Shinella zoogloeoides: one gene and its partner. The protein of the gene in region 2 interacts with the protein of the main gene of each other region in a pairwise test. Links are inferred from orthologs where the notes say so. Each region holds a gene or a part of one and is shown on either strand. Other genes may lie near its edges.

The links.
Region 1: the proteins of Q9316_RS18545 (region 2) and sfsA interact in binary tests that used the Escherichia coli proteins (3 or more experiments, as listed by UniProt). The link is inferred for Shinella zoogloeoides from one-to-one orthologs.

The regions. Positions count from the first base shown.
Region 1 is NZ_CP132311.1:1,446,135-1,455,890, forward strand. Bases 1,968-4,924 are described here. They hold sfsA (DNA/RNA nuclease SfsA), read right to left. Parts: upstream 3,828-4,924; coding sequence 3,108-3,827; downstream 1,968-3,107. Other genes in these bases: map (type I methionyl aminopeptidase), read right to left, coding at 2,238-3,077; Q9316_RS08215 (PHA/PHB synthase family protein), read right to left, coding at 3,834-4,924. Also shown: sthA (Si-specific NAD(P)(+) transhydrogenase), read right to left, coding at 1-1,272; more of Q9316_RS08215, read right to left, coding at 4,925-5,690; Q9316_RS08220 (SHOCT domain-containing protein), read left to right, coding at 5,816-6,163; Q9316_RS08225 (LL-diaminopimelate aminotransferase), read left to right, coding at 6,339-7,559; Q9316_RS08230 (homoserine dehydrogenase), read left to right, coding at 7,618-8,940; single-stranded-DNA-specific exonuclease RecJ, read left to right, coding at 9,039-9,756. UniProt on the Escherichia coli protein: Binds to DNA non-specifically. Could be a regulatory factor involved in maltose metabolism.
Region 2 is NZ_CP132311.1:3,570,696-3,580,494, forward strand. Bases 1,845-4,844 are described here. They hold Q9316_RS18545 (glutamate-5-semialdehyde dehydrogenase), read left to right. Parts: upstream 1,845-2,705; coding sequence 2,706-3,983; downstream 3,984-4,844. Other genes in these bases: proB (glutamate 5-kinase), read left to right, coding at 1,845-2,713; Q9316_RS18550 (nicotinate-nucleotide adenylyltransferase), read left to right, coding at 4,024-4,632; rsfS (ribosome silencing factor), read left to right, coding at 4,714-4,844. Also shown: Q9316_RS18530 (endonuclease/exonuclease/phosphatase family protein), read right to left, coding at 1-446; GTPase ObgE, read left to right, coding at 532-1,542; more of proB, read left to right, coding at 1,544-1,844; more of rsfS, read left to right, coding at 4,845-5,145; 23S rRNA (pseudouridine(1915)-N(3))-methyltransferase RlmH, read left to right, coding at 5,222-5,704; Q9316_RS18565 (murein hydrolase activator EnvC family protein), read left to right, coding at 5,865-7,298; Q9316_RS18570 (S41 family peptidase), read left to right, coding at 7,288-8,610; Q9316_RS18575 (divergent polysaccharide deacetylase family protein), read left to right, coding at 8,675-9,799. UniProt on the Escherichia coli protein: Catalyzes the NADPH-dependent reduction of L-glutamate 5-phosphate into L-glutamate 5-semialdehyde and phosphate. The product spontaneously undergoes cyclization to form 1-pyrroline-5-carboxylate.

The DNA of each region.
Region 1 (9,756 bases), 2.1 Mb from region 2 along the record:
CTGGCCGATATGCACGAGCTCGGTCGCGCCTTCGCCGACGATGTGCACGCCGAGCAGGCGACGTGTCTTCAGCGAGAAGATCATCTTCAGGAGCCCGGAATTAAGGCCCATGATGTGGCCGCGGGAGGTCTCGCGGAAGCGCGCCATGCCGCATTCATAGGGAATGCCGCGCTCCTTCACCTCTTCCTCGGTGAGGCCGCAGGTGGAGATTTCCGGCACGGCATAGATGCCGTAGGGGAAATACTTCGGCGGCTCCTTGGCGATGGCGCCGACCGCGACGCGGGCGGCGATGCGCCCCTGCTCCATCGACGTGGACGCAAGGCTCGGGAAGCCGACGACGTCGCCGGCGGCGTAGATATGCGGCACTTCCGTCTGGAAGGTCTCGGGGTTCACGCTGAGGCGGCCGCGCGAATCGGCCGTCAGGCCCGCGGCGGCAAGGTTCAGGCTGTCCGTCGCCCCAACGCGGCCGGCGGCATAGAGCACCATGTCGCAGGTGACGTGGCGGCCGTTGTCCATCGTGATCTCACACTTGCCGTTGGCAAGTTTCTCGACCTTGTCCGCCTTCTGGCCGAGGATCAGCTTCATGTTGCGGTCGCGCAGGTCGTGGATGAACTCCTCGACGATCTCGCGGTCGATGAAGTCGAGGATGGTCGATTTCGGATCGATGACCGTGACCTGCGTGTCGAGCGCCGAGAAGATCGTGGCATATTCGATGCCGATGACGCCCGCGCCGATGACCGCCATGGAGCGCGGCAGTTCCTTGATGTCGAGCAGTTCGTCGCTGTCGAGCACGCTGACGCCGTCGAAAGGGATGCTTTCCGGGCGATAGGGTTTCGTGCCGACGGCCAGCATGATGCTCTTGCCGTTGACATGGATGGTCTCGCCGTCGTCCTTGACGATTTCCATGGTCTCCGGCGTGAGGAATTTCGCCTTGCCGCGGATATGCTGCACGCGGTTGCGGGCAAATTGGTGTTCCAGCACCTCGACCTCGTGGTCGAGCGTGATGAGCAGGCGACGGCGCAGGTCGTCGGCGCTGATCTCCTGCTTCACGCGGTAGGCGCGGCCGTAGAAGCCGCGCTCGCGCCAGCCGGAAAGGTTGAGCGCGGTCTCGCGCAGGGTCTTGGAGGGAATGGTGCCGGTATGCACCGAAACGCCGCCGACGCGCTTGCCCTGTTCCACGACGAGAACCTTGCGCCCGAGCTTGGCCGCCTGAATGGCGCCGCGCCGGCCTGCGGGGCCGCTGCCCACGACAACGAGATCGTATTCCTGCATGTGAGATTGCCTCAGTCTTCAGCGGGAAGAATCGCATTGCATTGCAGCAATTGTCTTTACCGCGCAAATTTCGTCAACCGAATGTGGCAGGGAACCGTTTCAATCGGATGAAGGTCCGCTCATCCGATTCCGGGAATCCTACATAAGTCTCAGTCCTTTGAGACTGGCATGCCCGTCCTTGCCGATGATGATGTGGTCATGCACCGTAATACCAAGCGGACGGGCGGTTTCCACGATCGTCTTCGTCATATCGATGTCCGCGCGCGACGGCGTCGGATCACCGGAGGGATGGTTATGCACCAGGATGATGGCGGTCGAGGATAGTTCCAGCGCACGGCGCACCACTTCGCGCGGATAGACGGGCGTGTGATCGACCGTGCCGCGACCCTGCACTTCGTCGGCAATCAGCGCGTTGCGCTTGTCGAGGAAGAGGATGCGGAACTGCTCGCGCGGCTCATGCGCCATGGCGGCGTGGCAATACTGGATGACCGAGGACCAGGAGGCGAGCACGGTCTTGTTGCGGATCTCGCTTTTCAGCGTGCGCTGGGCGACGGCGGAGACGAGCTTCAGGTCGAGCGCCACCGCCTCGCCGATGCCCTTGACCTCCTGCAGCAGCGCCGGCGTCGCGCCGAAGACGCCGGACAGCGTGCCGAAGCGGTCGAGCAGCGCCTTGGCCACCGGCTTGGTGTCGCGGCGCGGGATCAGGCGGAAAAGCAGCAGTTCGAGGATTTCGTAATCGGCAAGCGCCGTGTCGCCATGGTCACGGAAGCGGGTGCGCAGGCGCTCGCGATGGCCGTGATAATGCTTGTCGTCCGCCTCGGGGATGGCCTTTGCAGGTGTCGTGCGGGCCGGGCGCTCGAAGAAATGGCCGCGCTCGTCGACAGGGTCGAAAAGATCGTCGGCGATCGCCGGGTCGTCCACCGGGCCGGCGGCGGGTGTCGTGTCCGGGCGTCCGCGCGATCCTGTCATGAGCGGCCTTGCGCGGGAAGGCCGGGGCGATCGAGGCCGCCGGGCGAAAGCGTGAAGATTTCGCAGCCGTCCGCCGTCACGCCGACGGTGTGCTCGTACTGGGCCGAAAGCGAGCGGTCGCGCGTCACCGCGGTCCAGCCGTCGGACAGCACCTTCACATGCGGGCGGCCGAGATTGATCATCGGCTCGATGGTGAAGATCATGCCTTCCTTCATCTCCGGGCCCTCGTTGGAACGCCCGTAATGCAGGATGTTGGGCGCATCGTGGAACAGCCGGCCGACGCCATGGCCGCAGAAATCCCGCACGACCGAGCAGCGCTCGGCTTCCGCATAGACCTGGATCGCCTCGCCGATCGCGCCCGTGCGTGCGCCGGGCCTTACCGCCGCGATGCCGCGCATCAGGCATTCGTGGGTGACTTCAAGAAGGCGCTCGGCGGCGCGCTTGATCTCGCCGACGGGGTACATGCGGCTCGAATCGCCGTGCCAGCCATCAAGGATATAGGTGACGTCGATATTGACGACATCGCCCTCGCGCAGCGGCTTGTCGTTGGGGATGCCGTGGCAGACGACGTGGTTGATCGAGGTGCAGCTCGACTTGGTGTAGCCGCGATAGTTCAGCGTTGCGGGCAGGGCGCCGTGGTCTATGCCGAACTCGAAGACGAAGCGGTCGATGACGTCGGTGGCGACGCCCGGCTTAACCAGCGGATAGAGTTCGTCGAGGCAGCGGGCCGTGAGCTGGCAGGCCTTGCGCATGCCGGCAAAGGCATCGGCGTCGTAAAGGCGGATCACGCCCGTGTTCTTCGGCGGCGCGGCGGTCGCGTCGATATAGGTCACCATGGTCGAACTTTCGCTAGTCTTTCCGAACGTTCATAAAGCAGGCAAACCGGGTTCGTCCATGGCGATCGATGCCACAGGCTGGATTTGCTGGGATGTAACCGCGCATTTCACCGCATAGGCCTCCACGCCGCGCGACAGCGCCCGCCGAAAGCCGCTGGCATAGGCCGGGTCGAGGTCCGCGCAGATGCGGAAGCGCTCGCAGTCCTCGCGCTGGACGAGATAGAGCATGACGGCGCGAAAGCCGGCCTCGGCCATGGCGCCGAGTTCTTCCAGGTGCTTTGCGCCGCGCGCCGTCACCGTGTCGGGAAATTCGGCAAGGCCGGCCGCGCGGCGGAAATGCACGTTCTTCACCTCGACATAGGCCGGCGGCCGGCCGTCGCCGGACAGAAGGATGTCGATGCGCGAATTGCGCCCGTACTTGCGTTCGCGCTCCACCACCGGATAGCGGCCGAGATCGGCGACGAGGCCGGCAAGGATCGCTTCTTCGGCGAGACGGTTCGGCAGGCCGGTATTGATGCCGACGACGGTGTCGTCCGCTTCCACCAGTTCGAGGCGATGGCGGTGCTTGCGGGTCGGGCTGTCGCTCGTCGACATCCAGATGCGCGAGCCCGGTGCGGTGAGCCCGCGCATCGAGCCGGTATTGGGGCAGGAGCCGGTGATCGCCGATCCGTCGTCGAGGACGGCGTCGAACAGGAAGCGCTTGTAGCGCTGAACGAGGGTGCCGGAAACGAGCGGCGGATCGAATATCATGCGGCGTCAGGCACGCACACGCACATAGGAGCCGGGCGCTTCCTCGATGGAGTTCATCGTGCCGCCGGTCTTGCGGGCCGGCACCATGCGGTCGTCCTCGGCCTTGATCCATTCATGCCAGTGCGGCCACCAGGAGCCGGGCGTTTCCGTCGTCTTCTTCACCCAGTCCTCGAATTCGCCCTTCACCGGGCCGCCCGTCCAGAACTGGTACTTCATCTTGTCCGGCGGGTTGACGACACCGGCGATATGGCCGGACCCTGCCATCACGTAGGTCACCTTGCCGCCGAAGAACTTGCTTCCGACGAAGACCGATTTGGCCGGCGCGATATGATCTTCCTTGGTGGCGAGATTGTAGATCGGAATCTTGACGTCCTTCAGCGAAATCTTCTTGCCGGCCAGCACCATCTCGCCCTTGGTGAGAGTGTTGTTCAAGTAACAATTCCTGAGATAAAACGAGTGGTTGGATGCTGGCATTCGTGTGGAATCTGAATTCCAATACAAAAGGTCGAAGGGCATTGGATCCTGGCCCTTCAGGTAGTTGTTGACGAAGTAGGGCCAGATCAGCTCGGAGGCGCGCAGCATGTTGAAGGCGGTCGCCATCTTGGAGCCGTCGAGATAGCCTGTCGCCTTCATGCCGCGTTCGATGAGGTCGATCTGCTCTTCGTCGGCGAAGACCTTGAGATCGCCCGCATGGGTGAAATCGACCTGCGTGGTGAAGAACGTCGCGGAGCGGATGCGCTTGTCGCCTTCCTGGCCGTGCAGCGCGAGCGTCGCGGCCAGCAGCGTGCCGCCGACGCAATAGCCGATGGCGTTGACCTCTTCCTCGCCGGTCGCCTGGCTGATCGTATCGAGCGCAAAGCCGATGCCCTCGCGCGCATAGGATTCCCAATCCTTGGCGGCGTGGCGCTCGTCCGGGTTGACCCACGAGATCACGAAGACGGTGTGGCCCTGGTCGACAGCCCATTTGATGAAGGACTTCGCGGGGTTGAGATCGAGGATATAGAACTTGTTGATCCATGGCGGGCAGATGAGGAGAGGGCGCTTCAGCACCTTTTCCGTCGTCGCATCGTACTGGATGACCTGGCAGACGTCGCTCTGCGCCAGCACCTTGCCCGGCGTCAGCGCCATGTTCTCGCCGATGGCGAACTTGCTGGTGTCGGTCTGGCGCATCTTCAGGTCGCCCTTGCCGGCGGCGATGTCCTCGGCGAGCATCTTCATGCCGCGCACGAGATTCGCGCCGTTGGAGGCGACCGTCTCGCGATAGAGCTGCGGGTTGGTGGTGATGAAGTTGGTCGGCGAAATGGCGCTGGCGATCTGCTTCACGTAGAAGCCGGCCTTGTGGCGCGTGTGCTCGTCGAGCCCTTCGGCGTCCGCCACCAGCTTTTCCGCCCAGTCGGAGGTCACGAAATAGGCCTGCCGCAGGAAATCGAAGAAGGGGTTGTTGACCCAGTCCTCGTCGGCAAAGCGCTTGTCCCTGGCGTGCGGGTCGGGCGCCGCCTCGACCTCCTGGCCGCCGAGGCGGTTCAGCGTGCGCGACCAGATATTGAAGTAGCTGCCGAGCAGCATGGTCTGCGCCTCGAGCGTCCGGCGCGGGTCGGTCAGCCAGTATTCGGAAACCTTGGAGAGCGTCTTGACCATGTCGACCATCGGTTCGGACACGGTATCGACCTTTTCGCCGCTCTCGCGGGGGGCGAGCCAGGCGGAGGCCGCCTTGCCGAGCTGCTCGACGGTGCGGGCGAAATTGACCGTCAGGGCCTCGGGATCCTTGACGATATAGGGCTCGACGGCGGCAGGATCGAAGGGCTGAAAACCGGGCTTGTTTCCGGCCGCATCGCGTTCTCTCGCTTTGCTGTCCTCGGCCATCGCTCCCTCCCGATTTTATTGTCGCTTTTGTATTTTTACATTCGGTCCGAAACAGATTACAAGGGCCCCGAAGCCTTTCGCCGCACGATCCGGACAAGATCGTTTCGTCAGGAGCATACAGCCACATGGCGTTCGAATTCAGGCGCATCAGCGCCGCCCTTCTCATGGCCGCCATGCCGGTGGTTCTCGCCTCCTGCGCGTCGTCCGCTTCTTCAGGGGCGCCTGCGACAGTCAATGCCGGTGCCAACCGGTCGGGAATCTATCCAGACATCACCGCGATCGTCAGCGCCGAGACGCAGCAGATGAGCGATCAGGAAGCGGCCGATACCGCCGCGCGCCTGTCGGCGCTGTCGCATCGCCGCAGTTCCGGCGCGATTTCCGAAGCGGAATACCGCCGCCAGCTCGCCGAATTGCAGGCCTTGCGCGACAGCCACGGCAAGACGACGCTTTCTGAAATCGAAGGCGCGAAATAGCGCTTGCCTTTCTTGCCGTTTGGCAGCAAAGCGGAGGACGGTCATTTGGCCGCCGGTGCGGGCGGAGCGCCTTCATTTTGAACGCTTTCGCCCTTACCCAGTTACTTGAATCGCGCGGAGTTTTGCGTCGTCCGGCAGGGCCGCCGGAGGGGCTTCGCGCCCAACGGGGTTGAAGATGGAAGAGTTTCACAAGGTCCGGCGTTTGCCGCCGTATGTTTTCGAACAGGTCAACCGTTTGAAAGCAAGCGCGCGAGCGGGCGGCGCCGACATCATCGACCTTGGCATGGGCAACCCCGACCTGCCGACCCCCAAGGCGATCGTCGACAAGCTCTGCGAGGTCGTTCAGGACCCGCGCACGCACCGCTATTCCTCCTCGAAGGGCATTCCGGGCCTGCGCCGCGCCCAGGCCGCCTATTACGCCCGCCGCTTCGGCGTGAAGCTGAACCCGGAGACGCAGGTCGTTGCGACCCTCGGCTCCAAGGAAGGCTTCGCCAACATGGCGCAGGCGATCACCGCGCCCGGCGACGTCATCCTCTGCCCGAACCCGACCTATCCGATCCATGCCTTCGGCTTTCTGATGGCCGGCGGCGTGATCCGGTCCCTGTCGGTCGAGCCGGACGAGAGCTTCTTCCCGCCGCTCGAGCGCGCCGTGCGCCACTCGATCCCCAAGCCGCTGGCGCTGATCATCAATTATCCGTCGAACCCGACGGCACATGTCGCGAAGCTTGATTTCTACAAGGACGTCATCGCCTTCGCGAAGAAGCACGACATCATCGTGCTGTCCGACCTTGCCTATTCGGAAATCTATTTCGACGACAACGCGCCGCCGCCGTCCGTGCTGGAAGTGCCCGGGGCCATCGACATCACCGTCGAATTCACCTCCATGTCGAAGACCTTCTCCATGCCAGGCTGGCGCATGGGCTTCGCCGTCGGCAACGAGCGCCTGATCGCGGCGCTGACGCGCGTCAAATCCTACCTCGATTACGGCGCCTTCACGCCGATCCAGGTGGCCGCGACGCACGCGCTCAACGGCGACGGCTCTGATATTGCCGAAGTGCGCAACGTCTACAAGCGCCGCCGCGACGTGATGGTCGATACGTTCGGCAAGGCGGGCTTCGAAGTGCCGCCGCCGGCCGCCACCATGTTCGCCTGGGCGAAGATTCCGGAAAAGTTCCGCCACCTCGGCTCGCTGGAATTCTCCAAGCTTCTCGTCGAGAAGGCCGATGTGGCCGTCGCGCCCGGCATCGGCTTCGGCGAGATGGGCGACGACTATGTGCGCCTCGCACTGGTCGAGAACGAGCACCGCATCCGCCAGGCGGCGCGCAACATCAAGAAGTTCCTTTCCACGGCGGACGAGACGATGCACAACGTCATCTCGCTAAACGCCCATCGCTGAAAATCCGCCCTCCGCGCTTCAAGCGGAGGGCCTTCTTCCAAACGTATAGGACATGACCATGGCTGATGCCCTGAAGATCGGCATTGCGGGCTTGGGTACCGTTGGTGCCGCGCTCGCGAAGATTCTCGTCGAACGCAGGGACATGCTCACGACAACCTGCGGCCGGCCGATCGAGATCGCCGCCGTCACGGCGCGCAGCAAGGGCCGCGACCGCGGCGTGGACCTTTCTTCCGTAGAATGGTTCGACGATCCGGTCGCGCTCGCCCGCGACGCCGATATCGATGTCTTCGTGGAACTGATGGGCGGGGCGGGCGATCCTGCTTATGCAGCCGTCAAGGCGGCGCTCGGGCGCGGCGTCCATGTCGTCACCGCCAACAAAGCGCTGCTTGCCGCCCACGGCGTCGAGCTTGCCGGCATTGCGGAAAAGCACGGCTCGCTGCTCAACTACGAGGCGGCGGTCGCCGGCGGTATCCCGGTCATCAAGGCGCTGCGCGAGTCGCTGACGGGCAACACGATTTCCCGCGTCTACGGCATCATGAACGGCACCTGCAACTACATCCTGACCAAGATGGAGAAGGAAGGCCTCAGCTTCGAAGCCTGCCTGAAGGAAGCCCAGCGCCTCGGCTATGCCGAAGCCGACCCGGCCTTCGACATCGAGGGCAACGACACGGCGCACAAGCTGTCGATCCTGACGACGCTCGCCTTCGGCACGAAGATCGCGGCCGACGACATCTATCTCGAAGGCATCACCAACATCTCCATCGACGATATCCGCGCCGCCGCCGATCTCGGCTACCGCATCAAGCTGCTCGGCGTGGCGCAGAAGACCGATACCGGCGTCGAACAGCGCGTGCATCCGACCATGGTGCCGCTCGACAGCGTCATCGCGCAGGTCGATGGCGTGACGAATGCGGTCGCCATCGAATCCGACATTCTCGGCGAACTCCTGATGGTCGGCCCCGGCGCCGGCGGCAACGCCACGGCCTCGGCCGTGCTCGGCGATATCGCCGACATCGCCAAGAGCCGCCCCGGCGCGCAGACCGTTCCGGCCCTCGGCCGTCCAGCCGCGGCACTCGCGCCTTACAAGCGCGCGCAGATCCGCAAGCATCACGGCGGCTACTTCATCCGCCTGTCGGTCGAGGATCGCACGGGCGTCTTCGCCAGCATTGCCAAGCACATGGCGGAAAACGGCATTTCGCTCGAATCGATCGTGCAGCGCGCGCAGTCGACGACCGAATCGACCGATCCGAAGACGATCATCCTCGTCACCCATGCGACGATGGAGGATTCCGTCCGCAAGGCGGTCGCCTCCATCAAGGGCGAGGGCTATCTCGTCGGCGAGCCGCAGGTGATCCGCATCGAACGGCCGAAGACGGCTTGATCGCTGCCTCCCATCGCGAACAGCGCCGTGCCCGCCTCCGCCCTTGCGCCGGAGCGCGGGCACTGGTCTTTTAGGGCCCAGCAGGAGCGGCCATGAGCATGTTGGAAAATGCAGATCCCGTCAGCCGGGCTTTTCTCGGCGTCGAGCGCTCGGCGACGGGCCAGCGCTGGATGGCGCGCCTCGACCAGGCGGGGGAGAACCGTGCGCTGGCGATGAGCCAGACCCACGGCCTGCCGGACCTGATTTCCCGCGTGCTGGCGGGGCGGGGCGTGCCCTTCGAGACGGCGCCGGAATTCCTCGATCCAACGCTGCGCCGCCTCATGCCGGAACCCTTCAGCCTGATGGACTGCGAGGCCGCGACGGAGCGGCTGGCCCGCGCCATCGAGCGGCGCGAGCGCGTCGCGATCTTCGGCGACTACGACGTGGACGGCGCGTCGTCCTCGGCACTGCTCTATCGCTTCCTTGCGCATTTCGGCGTAGAGGCGGAAATCTACATTCCCGACCGCATCTTCGAGGGCTACGGGCCGAATCCCAATGCCATCGGTCAGCTCATCGAGCGCGGCGCGCAGCTCATCGTCACCGTCGATTGCGGCTCGACGAGCCATGAATCGCTCGCCGTGGCCCGCGAACGCGGCATCGACGTCGTCGTCATCGACCATCATCAGGTCGGCGAGGACCTGCCGCCGGCTCTGGCGCTCGTCAATCCGAACCGTGAGGACGATCTTTCGGGGCAGGGACACCTTTCCGCCGCCGGCGTCGTCTTCCTCGTTCTGGTGGCCCTGCAAAGGCTGCTGCGCCAGCGCGGGGATGCCCGCG
Region 2 (9,799 bases):
CGCTCGTCGCGGTGGACATGGTCGAGATGGACGGAATAGACGCGGATCGGCCCGCCCGGCGTCGCGATGACCGCCTCCGTCGCCCCGCGCTGCAGGTTCAGCTTGTCGAGGGTTCGCGTGCGCGGCAATGGGATAAGGCGGGTAGACAAGATGGGCCAGCGCGAGAAGATCATGTTGCCGAACTGAAAGCGGCGGTTGACCACGCGGCCCTTCTCGATGGCCGAGCCAGCATCGAGGTCGCAGGCCGGCCAGAAGACGGAATAATGGTTGGCGAGCAGGGTCTGCAATTCCGCGACCATGTCCACATTGCCGTTGCGGTGGAAGTTGCGGGTCACTTCCTGCAGCGCGATGATATCGGCACCGTGGATCGAGGAGACGATGCGCGGCAGGTCGAACTGGTCATCGAGACCGATGCCATACTGGACGTTGTAGCTGACGAATTTCACGATAGTCTTTGACCTCTGCGGGAAGCGGCTATATCGAAGACGGCAAAATGACCATGACGATCAGAGTAAAGCGAACGGCGAGCCGATGAAGTTCCTGGACGAAGCAAAAGTCTATATCCGGTCCGGTGACGGTGGGGCAGGGGCTGTCTCGTTCCGCCGCGAAAAATTCGTCGAATTCGGCGGGCCCGACGGCGGCGACGGCGGGCGCGGCGGCGATGTCTGGGTGGAGGCCGTCAACGGCCTCAACACGCTGATCGACTTCCGCTTCCAGCAGCATTTCAAGGCCTCGACCGGCACGCACGGCATGGGCCGCAACCGCACCGGCGCGAACGGCGCCAGCGTGACGCTGAAGGTGCCGGTCGGCACGCAGATCTTCGAGGAAGACAACGAGACGCTGATCGTCGACATGGTGACGGAAGGCCAGCGCTTCAAGCTGGCCGCCGGCGGCAATGGCGGCTTCGGCAACGCGCATTTCAAGACCTCGACCAACCAGGCGCCGAACTGGGCCAATCCGGGCCTCGAAGGCGACGAGAAGACCATCTGGCTGCGGCTGAAGCTGATCGCCGATGCCGGCCTCGTCGGCCTGCCGAATGCCGGCAAATCGACCTTCCTTGCAACCTGCACCCGCGCCCGGCCGAAGATCGCCAACTATCCCTTCACCACGCTGCACCCGAACCTCGGCGTCGCGACGATCGACGGGGCGGAATTCATCCTCGCCGACATTCCGGGCCTCATCGAGGGCGCGCATGACGGCATCGGGCTCGGCGACCGCTTCCTCGGCCATGTCGAGCGCACCCGCGTGCTGCTGCACCTCGTCTCCGCGCAGGAGGAGGACGTCGCCAAGGCTTACAAGACGGTGAAGCGTGAGCTGGAAGCCTACGGCGGCGGCATCACCGACAAGCCGGAGATCGTCGCGCTGTCGCAGATCGACGTGCTCGACGAGGAGGAGTTGAAGAAGAAGTCCAAGGCGCTGGCGAAGGCCTGCGGCCAGACGCCGCTGCAACTTTCCGCCGTCGCCAATGTCGGCATGACCGGCACGCTGCGCGCGCTGCGCGACATCATCGTCCAAGCGAAATACACCGGATCCGACGACTGAGATGACGAAACACCGCAAACCGCTCGGAAAATACCGCCGGATTGTGATCAAGATCGGCTCGGCGCTGCTCGTCGACCGGGCGAGCGGGCTCAAGAAGGCCTGGCTCGACGCCATGTGCAGCGACATCGCGGCGCTTCGGGCCGGCGGCACCGAAGTGCTCGTCGTCTCCTCCGGCGCCATCGCGCTCGGCCGCTCCGTGCTGAAGGTACCCTCGGGCGCGCTGAAGCTGGAGGAAAGCCAGGCGGCAGCGGCCGTGGGCCAGATCGCGCTTGCCCGCGCCTGGTCGGAAAGCCTTTCGGCGGACGGCATCGTCGCCGGCCAGATCCTGCTGACGCTTGGCGACACGGAAGAGCGCCGCCGCTATCTCAACGCCCGCGCCACGATCAACCAGTTGCTGAAGCTCGGCGCGGTGCCGATCATCAACGAGAACGACACGGTCGCGACGACGGAAATCCGCTACGGCGACAACGACCGGCTGGCCGCCCGCGTCGCCACCATGACGGGCGCCGACCTGCTGGTCCTGCTGTCCGATATCGACGGGCTCTATACCGCCCCGCCGCATCTCGATCCCGAGGCACGCTTCCTCGAAACGATCGACGCGATCACGCCGGAGATCGAGGCCATGGCGGGCGGAGCGGCCTCGGAACTGTCGCGCGGCGGCATGCGCACCAAGATCGATGCCGGCAAGATCGCGACGGCCGCCGGCTGCGCCATGATCATCGCCTCCGGCAAGGTCGACCATCCGCTGCGCGCCGTCGAGGACGGCGCCCGTTCCTCCTGGTTCGCGCCGTCGGGGTCGCCGGTAACGGCCCGCAAGACATGGATCGCCGGGCAGTTGCAGCCGGCCGGCCGGCTGGAGATCGATGCCGGCGCGGAAACGGCGCTGACCTCGGGCAAAAGCCTGCTGCCCGCCGGCGTGCGCGGCGTCTGGGGCACCTTTTCGCGCGGTGATACCGTGTCGATCTACGGCGCCAATGGCCGCGAGATCGCCCGTGGCCTTGCCGGCTACGATGCCGACGAGGCGCGGCTGATCGTCGGCAAGAAATCGGCGGATATCGCTGCCATCCTCGGCTATGCCGGCCGCGCGGCGATGGTGCACCGGGACGATCTCGTGGTGACCGGCCTTGCGGCATCGGCCGCGGAGGCAGGGAAGGATTTGAGCCATGCTTGACCAGGTGAAGACCGACATCGACAGCCTGATGGCCGAAATCGGCCGCAATGCCCGCGCCGCCGCCCGCCCGCTCGCCATCGCCGCGGCGGAGCAGAAGAACAGCGCGCTCGAAGCCATGGCCGCCGAAATCTTCGCCAACCGTGACGCCATTCTCGCCGCCAATGCCATCGACCTTGCCAATGCGAGGCAAAGCGGCGTCGCCGCCTCCTTCATCGACCGGCTGACGCTGACGCCGGAGCGCATCGAGGGCATCGCCGCGGCGATCCGCGATATCGCTGATCTTAAGGATCCGGTGGGCGACGTCATCGCCGAATGGGACAGGCCGAACGGCCTGCACATCGAGCGCGTGCGCACGCCGCTCGGCGTCATCGGCGTGATCTACGAGAGCCGCCCGAACGTGACGGCGGATGCGGGCGCGCTGTGCCTGAAGGCCGGCAATGCCGTGATCCTGCGCGGCGGTTCGGACAGCGCGAATTCATCGCAGGCTATCCATTCCTGCCTCGTCGCCGGCCTCAAGGCGGCGGGCCTTCCAGAGCATGCGATCCAATATGTGCCGGTGACCGACCGCGCCGCGGTCGGCGCCATGCTGTCCGGCCTTGGCGGCACCATCGACGTCATCGTGCCGCGCGGCGGCAAGAGCCTCGTCGCCCGCGTGCAGAGCGAAGCGCGCGTGCCGGTCTTCGCCCATCTCGAAGGGCTCTGCCATATCTACGTGGACAAATCCGCCGATCTCGACATGGCGAGGAAGATCGCCGTCAACGCGAAGATGCGCCGCACCGGCATCTGCGGCTCGATGGAGACGCTGCTGATCGACCGCGCCGCGGCCGAAAGCCATCTGGCGCCGCTGGTCGAGGGCTTGCTCGCCGCCGGCTGCGAAGTGCGCGCGACCGACGAAATCCGCGCCCGCATTCCAGGCCTCGTCGCGGCAACGGAAACGGACTGGTCGACGGAATATCTCGACGCCATCCTGTCGGTCTCGCTGGTCGATGGCATTTCCGGCGCCATCGGACACATCAACCGCTGGTCCTCCGCCCATACGGAAGCCGTCGTCGCCGAGGATCCGGCCGTGGTCGAGCGCTTCTTCACCGAGATCGATTCGGCGATCCTGCTGCACAACGCCTCCACGCAATTCGCCGATGGCGGCGAGTTCGGCATGGGCGGCGAGATCGGCATCGCGACGGGCAAGATGCATGCGCGCGGCCCCGTCGGCGTCGAGCAGCTCACCTCCTTCAAATACCGGGTGCGCGGCACCGGACAGGTGCGGCCCTGAAGTGACGGCAGCGGACGGGATCGCAGAACGCTATCTGAGGATGCCGCATGTCGAGAAGGGCATGGCGGTGGGCCTGTTCGGCGGTTCCTTCAACCCGCCGCACGAGGGCCACGCGCTCGTCGCGGAAATCGCCCTGCGCCGCCTCGGCCTCGACCAGCTCTGGTGGATGGTGACGCCGGGCAACCCGCTGAAGAGCCACCGGGAGCTTGCGCCGCTCGCAGAGCGCATCCGTCTCAGCGAGGCGCTGGCGCCCGGCCCGCGCGTCAAAGTCACCGCCTTCGAGAAGCGGCTCGGCCAGAGCTATACGGCAAAGACGCTGGAGCGCGTGCAGGCGCTGAACCGCGGCGTCAACTTCGTCTGGATCATGGGCGCGGACAATCTGCGCACCTTCCACAAATGGCAGAACTGGCAGAAGATCGCCTGCACCTTCCCCATCGCCGTCATCGATCGGCCGGGTTCGACGCTCTCCTACCTCTCCTCGCGCATGGCCAAGACCTTCGACTATGCCCGGGTCGACGAGGAGGACGCGATGTCGCTGCCGGGCCGCCCCGCACCGGCCTGGACCTTCATCCACGGGCCGCGTTCTCCGCTCAGTTCCACGGCGCTGCGCACGGGCGCAACCCTAGAGAAAACCATCCCTCAGAAGTGACGTCTTGAAACTGGTACCCATTGGTGCCTACATTTAGTAGGTGCCGGCGCGTTTAGCCGGTACGGGACGTGCTGTTTTGTTATGCGGAAAGGAACGAACCTGACAACAATGCACGCAAAGGGAAACGTCATCGGCGTTTTCTCCAAGAGCGCGGGACGGGGCGACGATGCCGCCGACCGGGCCCTTCAACTGGTCCTCGCAAGCCTCGAGGACTCGAAGGCAGAAGATATCGTCACTATCGACATTGCCGGTAAATCGGCGCTGGGCGACTACATGGTGGTCGTGTCCGGACGCTCCAGCCGTCATGTCATGGCGATTGCCGATCACCTCATCTCCGATCTCAAGGACGAAGGCCTGGGCAATGCCCGCGTCGAGGGCCTGGAGGCGGGCGACTGGGTGCTGATCGACACGGGCGATATCATCATCCATGTGTTCCGGCCGGAAATCCGGGAGTTCTACAACATCGAACGGATGTGGGCGGCTCCCGAGATCGAAGACGGTACGGTTCACTGAACGAATGCCGGGCACCTGTCCGGCGAGGCAAGGCGAGCGCGGCTTGAGCGCTCCCGAAACGGACAGGGCTTGGGCGATGCGGGTTGGACTTTTCGCGGTTGGACGGCTGAAGGCCGGCCCTGAGAAGGAACTTGCGGCCCGCTACCTGGACCGTTTCGCCAAGGCCGGTCCCGCCATCGGCCTGGAACTCGGAAAGCTTGCCGAAGTCGGCGAAAGCCGGGCCGGCAATGCCGAGACGCGAAAGCGCGAGGAAGCGGCGATGCTGGAAAAGGCGCTGCCCGACGGCGCCGTGCTGATCCTGCTCGACGAGCGCGGCAAATCGCTCGATTCGCCCGGTTTTGCCGACCTTGTCGCCGGCTTTCGCGATGCCGGCAAGCGCGACCTGATGATCGCCATCGGCGGTGCCGACGGGCTCGATCCCGCGCTCTACGAGCGCGCCAACGCCACGCTCTGCCTTGGAAAGCTCACTTGGCCACACCAGCTCGTGCGCATCCTCCTGGCCGAACAGCTCTACCGCGCCGTGACGATCCTCTCGGGCCATCCCTATCATCGTAGCTAAGCAATCCAGCAAACGGAAATGCTCCAAGCGTCACCGCCGCGCAAGGCTGAAGGCGCAGGATTGCCGAGGCCGTATTTTTGGCGCTGTTTCCTGAGCAACTGATTCCTTGGCGAAATCGCCAAATCAGCATAGAGCGGGAACAACGGACGTTCGGGGAACGATGAGGAAGACCGGCACAGCCAATCCGGGTGATGGTGTCAGCCGCCTGCTGCGGCCGGCCTTGCTCGCGGCTGCGCTGCTGTCCCTGGCGCTCCTTCCCCATCCCCTTGCCGCCGAGCCGAACGAGGCGGCCGTCACGCTGGAAAAGACCGGCTCGCTGCCGAGGGCCGAGCCCGACCCGGCCGCCGCCCTCGCGCTGCGCCGCGACAGCACGCGGCGGGAGCTGGAAGCGCTCTCCCAGACCATCACCGTCTCCGACGAGAAGACGAAGCAGCTCGAAGCCGAGATCGCCAATCTCGAAAAGTCGCGGCAGACCTTGCGCGACGAGATCGTCAAATCGGCCGCTCTGCGCAAGGAGATGGAGGAGAAGATCCTCGCCGGCGAAAAGCGGCTGGAGGGCATGCGCGAGGAGGAGGCGGGCGTACGCGCCTCGCTGCACGAGCGCCGCGGCCTGCTCGCGGAAGTGCTCGCCGCGCTGCAGCGCATGGGCCGAAACCCGCCGCCGGCCCTGCTGGTAACGCCCGAGGACGCCTTGTCCTCCGTACGCAGCGCCATCCTGCTCGGCGCCGTCGTGCCGGGAATCCGCAAGGAAACCGATGCGCTCGTCGACGACCTCGCCTCGCTGATGGACATCAAGAGCGACATCGACCGGGAAAAGACCGAGCTGACCGACATCATGCAGGTGCGCATCGAGGCGGAGAAGCGCACCGAACTCCTGGTCGCCGAGAACGAGGCGCTGGCCGAGACCAACAGCCGGACGCTCGCCGCCGAGCGCCGCCGCGCCGAAGAGCTCGCCGGCCGGGCGACCAGCCTGGAAGGCCTGATCGGCAGCCTCGAGCGCGAGATCGGCTCGGTGCGCGACGCCGCCGCGCTCGCCCGCGCCAAGGAAGAGGAACGGCGCAGCCAGAGCGAGGCAGAGCGCGAGAAGGCGAGGGCGCTCGCGCGCGATTCGATGCCCGACAAAAACCGCATTGCTCCGGCATATGAATTCCAGGAGCTGCAGGCAAAACTCGACTTTCCCGTGGCGGGCGACGTGCTGCGCCAGTTCGGCGAAGCGGACGGCACCGGCCATGATTCGCAGGGGCTGACGCTCGCGGCCAATCCGGGCGCGCTCGTGACGGCACCGTCGGACGGATGGATCGTCTTTGCCGGAACGTTCCGCAGCTACGGACGCATGATCATCCTGAATGCGGGGGAGGGCTACCATCTCGTCCTCGCCGGCATGGACAAGGTGAGCGTGCGGGAGGGTCAGTTCGTCGTGGCGGGAGAACCGCTCGCCGTGATGGGCGAAAAAAGGGTCGTGAGTGTCAACGCTTTGACGCTGGAAACGGACAAGCCGACACTTTACATTGAATTCCGAAAGAACGGAAAACCGGTTGATTCCCGGCCGTGGTGGTCCGCAAAAAATTCTGGAAAGGCACGCAATGATACGTAGGGCTTCACTTGTTATTGTCGGTGCACTCATGGGTGCCACGGCCATGAGCGTCATCAACACGGTAACGCTGCCTGCCGAAGCCGCCGGCTCGTCGACCTATCGCGAGCTTTCCATCTTCGGCGACGTCTTCGAACGCGTGCGCGCGCAATATGTGACGCCGCCGAAGGAAGACCAGCTCATCGAGAATGCCATCAACGGCATGCTCACCTCGCTCGACCCGCATTCCTCCTACATGAATGCGAAGGACGCCGAGGACATGCGCACCCAGACGCGCGGCGAGTTCGGCGGCCTCGGCATCGAGGTCACGATGGAGGACGAGCTCGTCAAGGTCATCACGCCGATCGACGACACGCCGGCCGCCCGCGCGGGCGTCCTTGCCGGCGACTTCATCGCGAAGATCGACGGTGCTGACGTGCGCGGCCTGAAGCTGGAGGAAGCGGTCGAGAAGATGCGCGGCGCGGTCAACACGCCGATCAAGCTGACGCTCATCCGCAAGGGCGCCGACAAGCCGATCGAGCTGACCATCATGCGCGACATCATCGCCGTGAAGGCGGTCAAGTCGCGCGTCGAGGGCGATGTCGGGTATCTGCGCGTCATCTCCTTCACGGAAAAGACCTATGACGACTTGGAAGCCGCGATCACCAAGATCAAGGAAGAGGTTCCGGCCGACAAGCTGAAGGGCTACGTGCTCGACCTGCGCCTCAATCCGGGCGGCTTGCTCGACCAGGCGATCAACGTCTCCGACGCCTTCCTGGAGCGCGGCGAAGTCGTCTCGACCCGCGGGCGCAACGAGGACGAGACGCGCCGCTTCAACGCGACGCCGGGCGACATCGTCGACGGCAAGCCGGTGATCGTCATGGTCAATGGCGGCTCGGCCTCGGCCTCCGAAATCGTCGCCGGCGCGCTGCAGGATCTGCGCCGCGCCACCGTGCTCGGCACGCGGTCCTTCGGCAAGGGCTCGGTGCAGACCATCATCCCGATGGGCGATGCCGGCGCGCTGCGCCTGACCACGGCGCTCTACTACACGCCGTCGGGCAAATCGATCCAGGGCACGGGCATCACGCCTGACATCACGGTCGAACAGCCGCTGCCGGCCGAGCTTCAGGGCAAGCTGGAAGCCGCCGGCGAATCGAACCTGCGCGGCCACATTCAGGGCCAGAGCGAGACGGAATCCGGCTCCGGCTCCTCGGCCTATGTGCCGCCGGAAGCCAAGGACGACCTGCAGCTTCAGTATGCGCTGGAACTGCTGCGCGGCCAGAAGACCGACCCGTCCTTCCCAGCCAATCCGGAAAAGGCCGAACTGAAGAAGTAAACGACCTGCACGGGGCCCGTGACCGCACGGGCCCCGTTTTCCTTCCGGCCGGCACGGACTGACCTTGGGCACAGACATTCACGCACCGCTCGGCCAGGACCGCAAGGCAAGGCCCGGACCGTCGGGACCGTCACGGTTCCCCGCGCGCAACGTCGTGTTCACACTCGCAGTTGCCGGCATGCTCGGCTTTTCCGGCTGGACCGCGCTCGCGCCGAGCGGCCTGCGCACCGCACCGCTTGCGGAGCCAGTTGAAGACGCCTCCTCCCAGACACCGACCGGCGACAAGACCGACCATAAGACCGCGGAAGCCGGCGACGGCGTGCGCCGCGCGAATGGCCTTTCCGGCGCCCGCGTCGAGGAAACCCGGACCGACAACGGTAATGTCGTACGCAAATATTCGCCCGGCACGCGCGACGGCACCGGCCCGCTCATTATCGAGGCGAACCGGATCGGTCAGGATTCCCGCACGGCAGCCTTCCCGAACGAAGACCTGCTGGAAGAGACCCCGGACGGCAAGATCCCCGTCGTCGGCCTCGACGGCACGCGGCCGATGGATCAATATGCACGACCCTGGTCCGGCGCGCGCGGCACGCGCATCGCCATCGTCGTCGGCGGGCTGGGCCTCAGCCAGACGGGCACGCAGCGCGCGATCCGCGAACTGCCGGGCGAGGTGACGCTCGCCTTCGCCGCCAGCGGCAACAGCCTGCCGCGCTGGATGCAGGAGGCGCGCCGCGACGGCCACGAGATTCTGCTGCAGATGCCGCTGGAGCCCTTCGACTATCCGCAGAACGACCCCGGCCCCTACACGCTGCGCACCGATCTCGGCGAAGCTGGAAATCTCGCCGAACTGCACCGCGCCATGGCGAAGATCACCAACTATACCGGCATCGTGAACTTCATGGGCGGCCGCTTCCTCTCCGATGCCGACGCGCTGGAGCCTGTCATCCGCGACATCGCCGGCCGCGGCCTGCTGTTCCTCGACGACGGCAGCACGGCGCAGTCGCTGTCGGGCACACTCGCGGGCGCCGTCGAGGCGCCGCATGCCTTTGCCGACCTCCAGCTCGATGCCGATCTCTCCGAGGCGTCGGTGCTGAAGAAGCTCGACGAGCTGGAACGCATCGCCCGGCGCAACGGCACGGCGATCGGCATCGCCTCGGCCTTCGATGAAAGTGTGGACGCGATCCGTAAA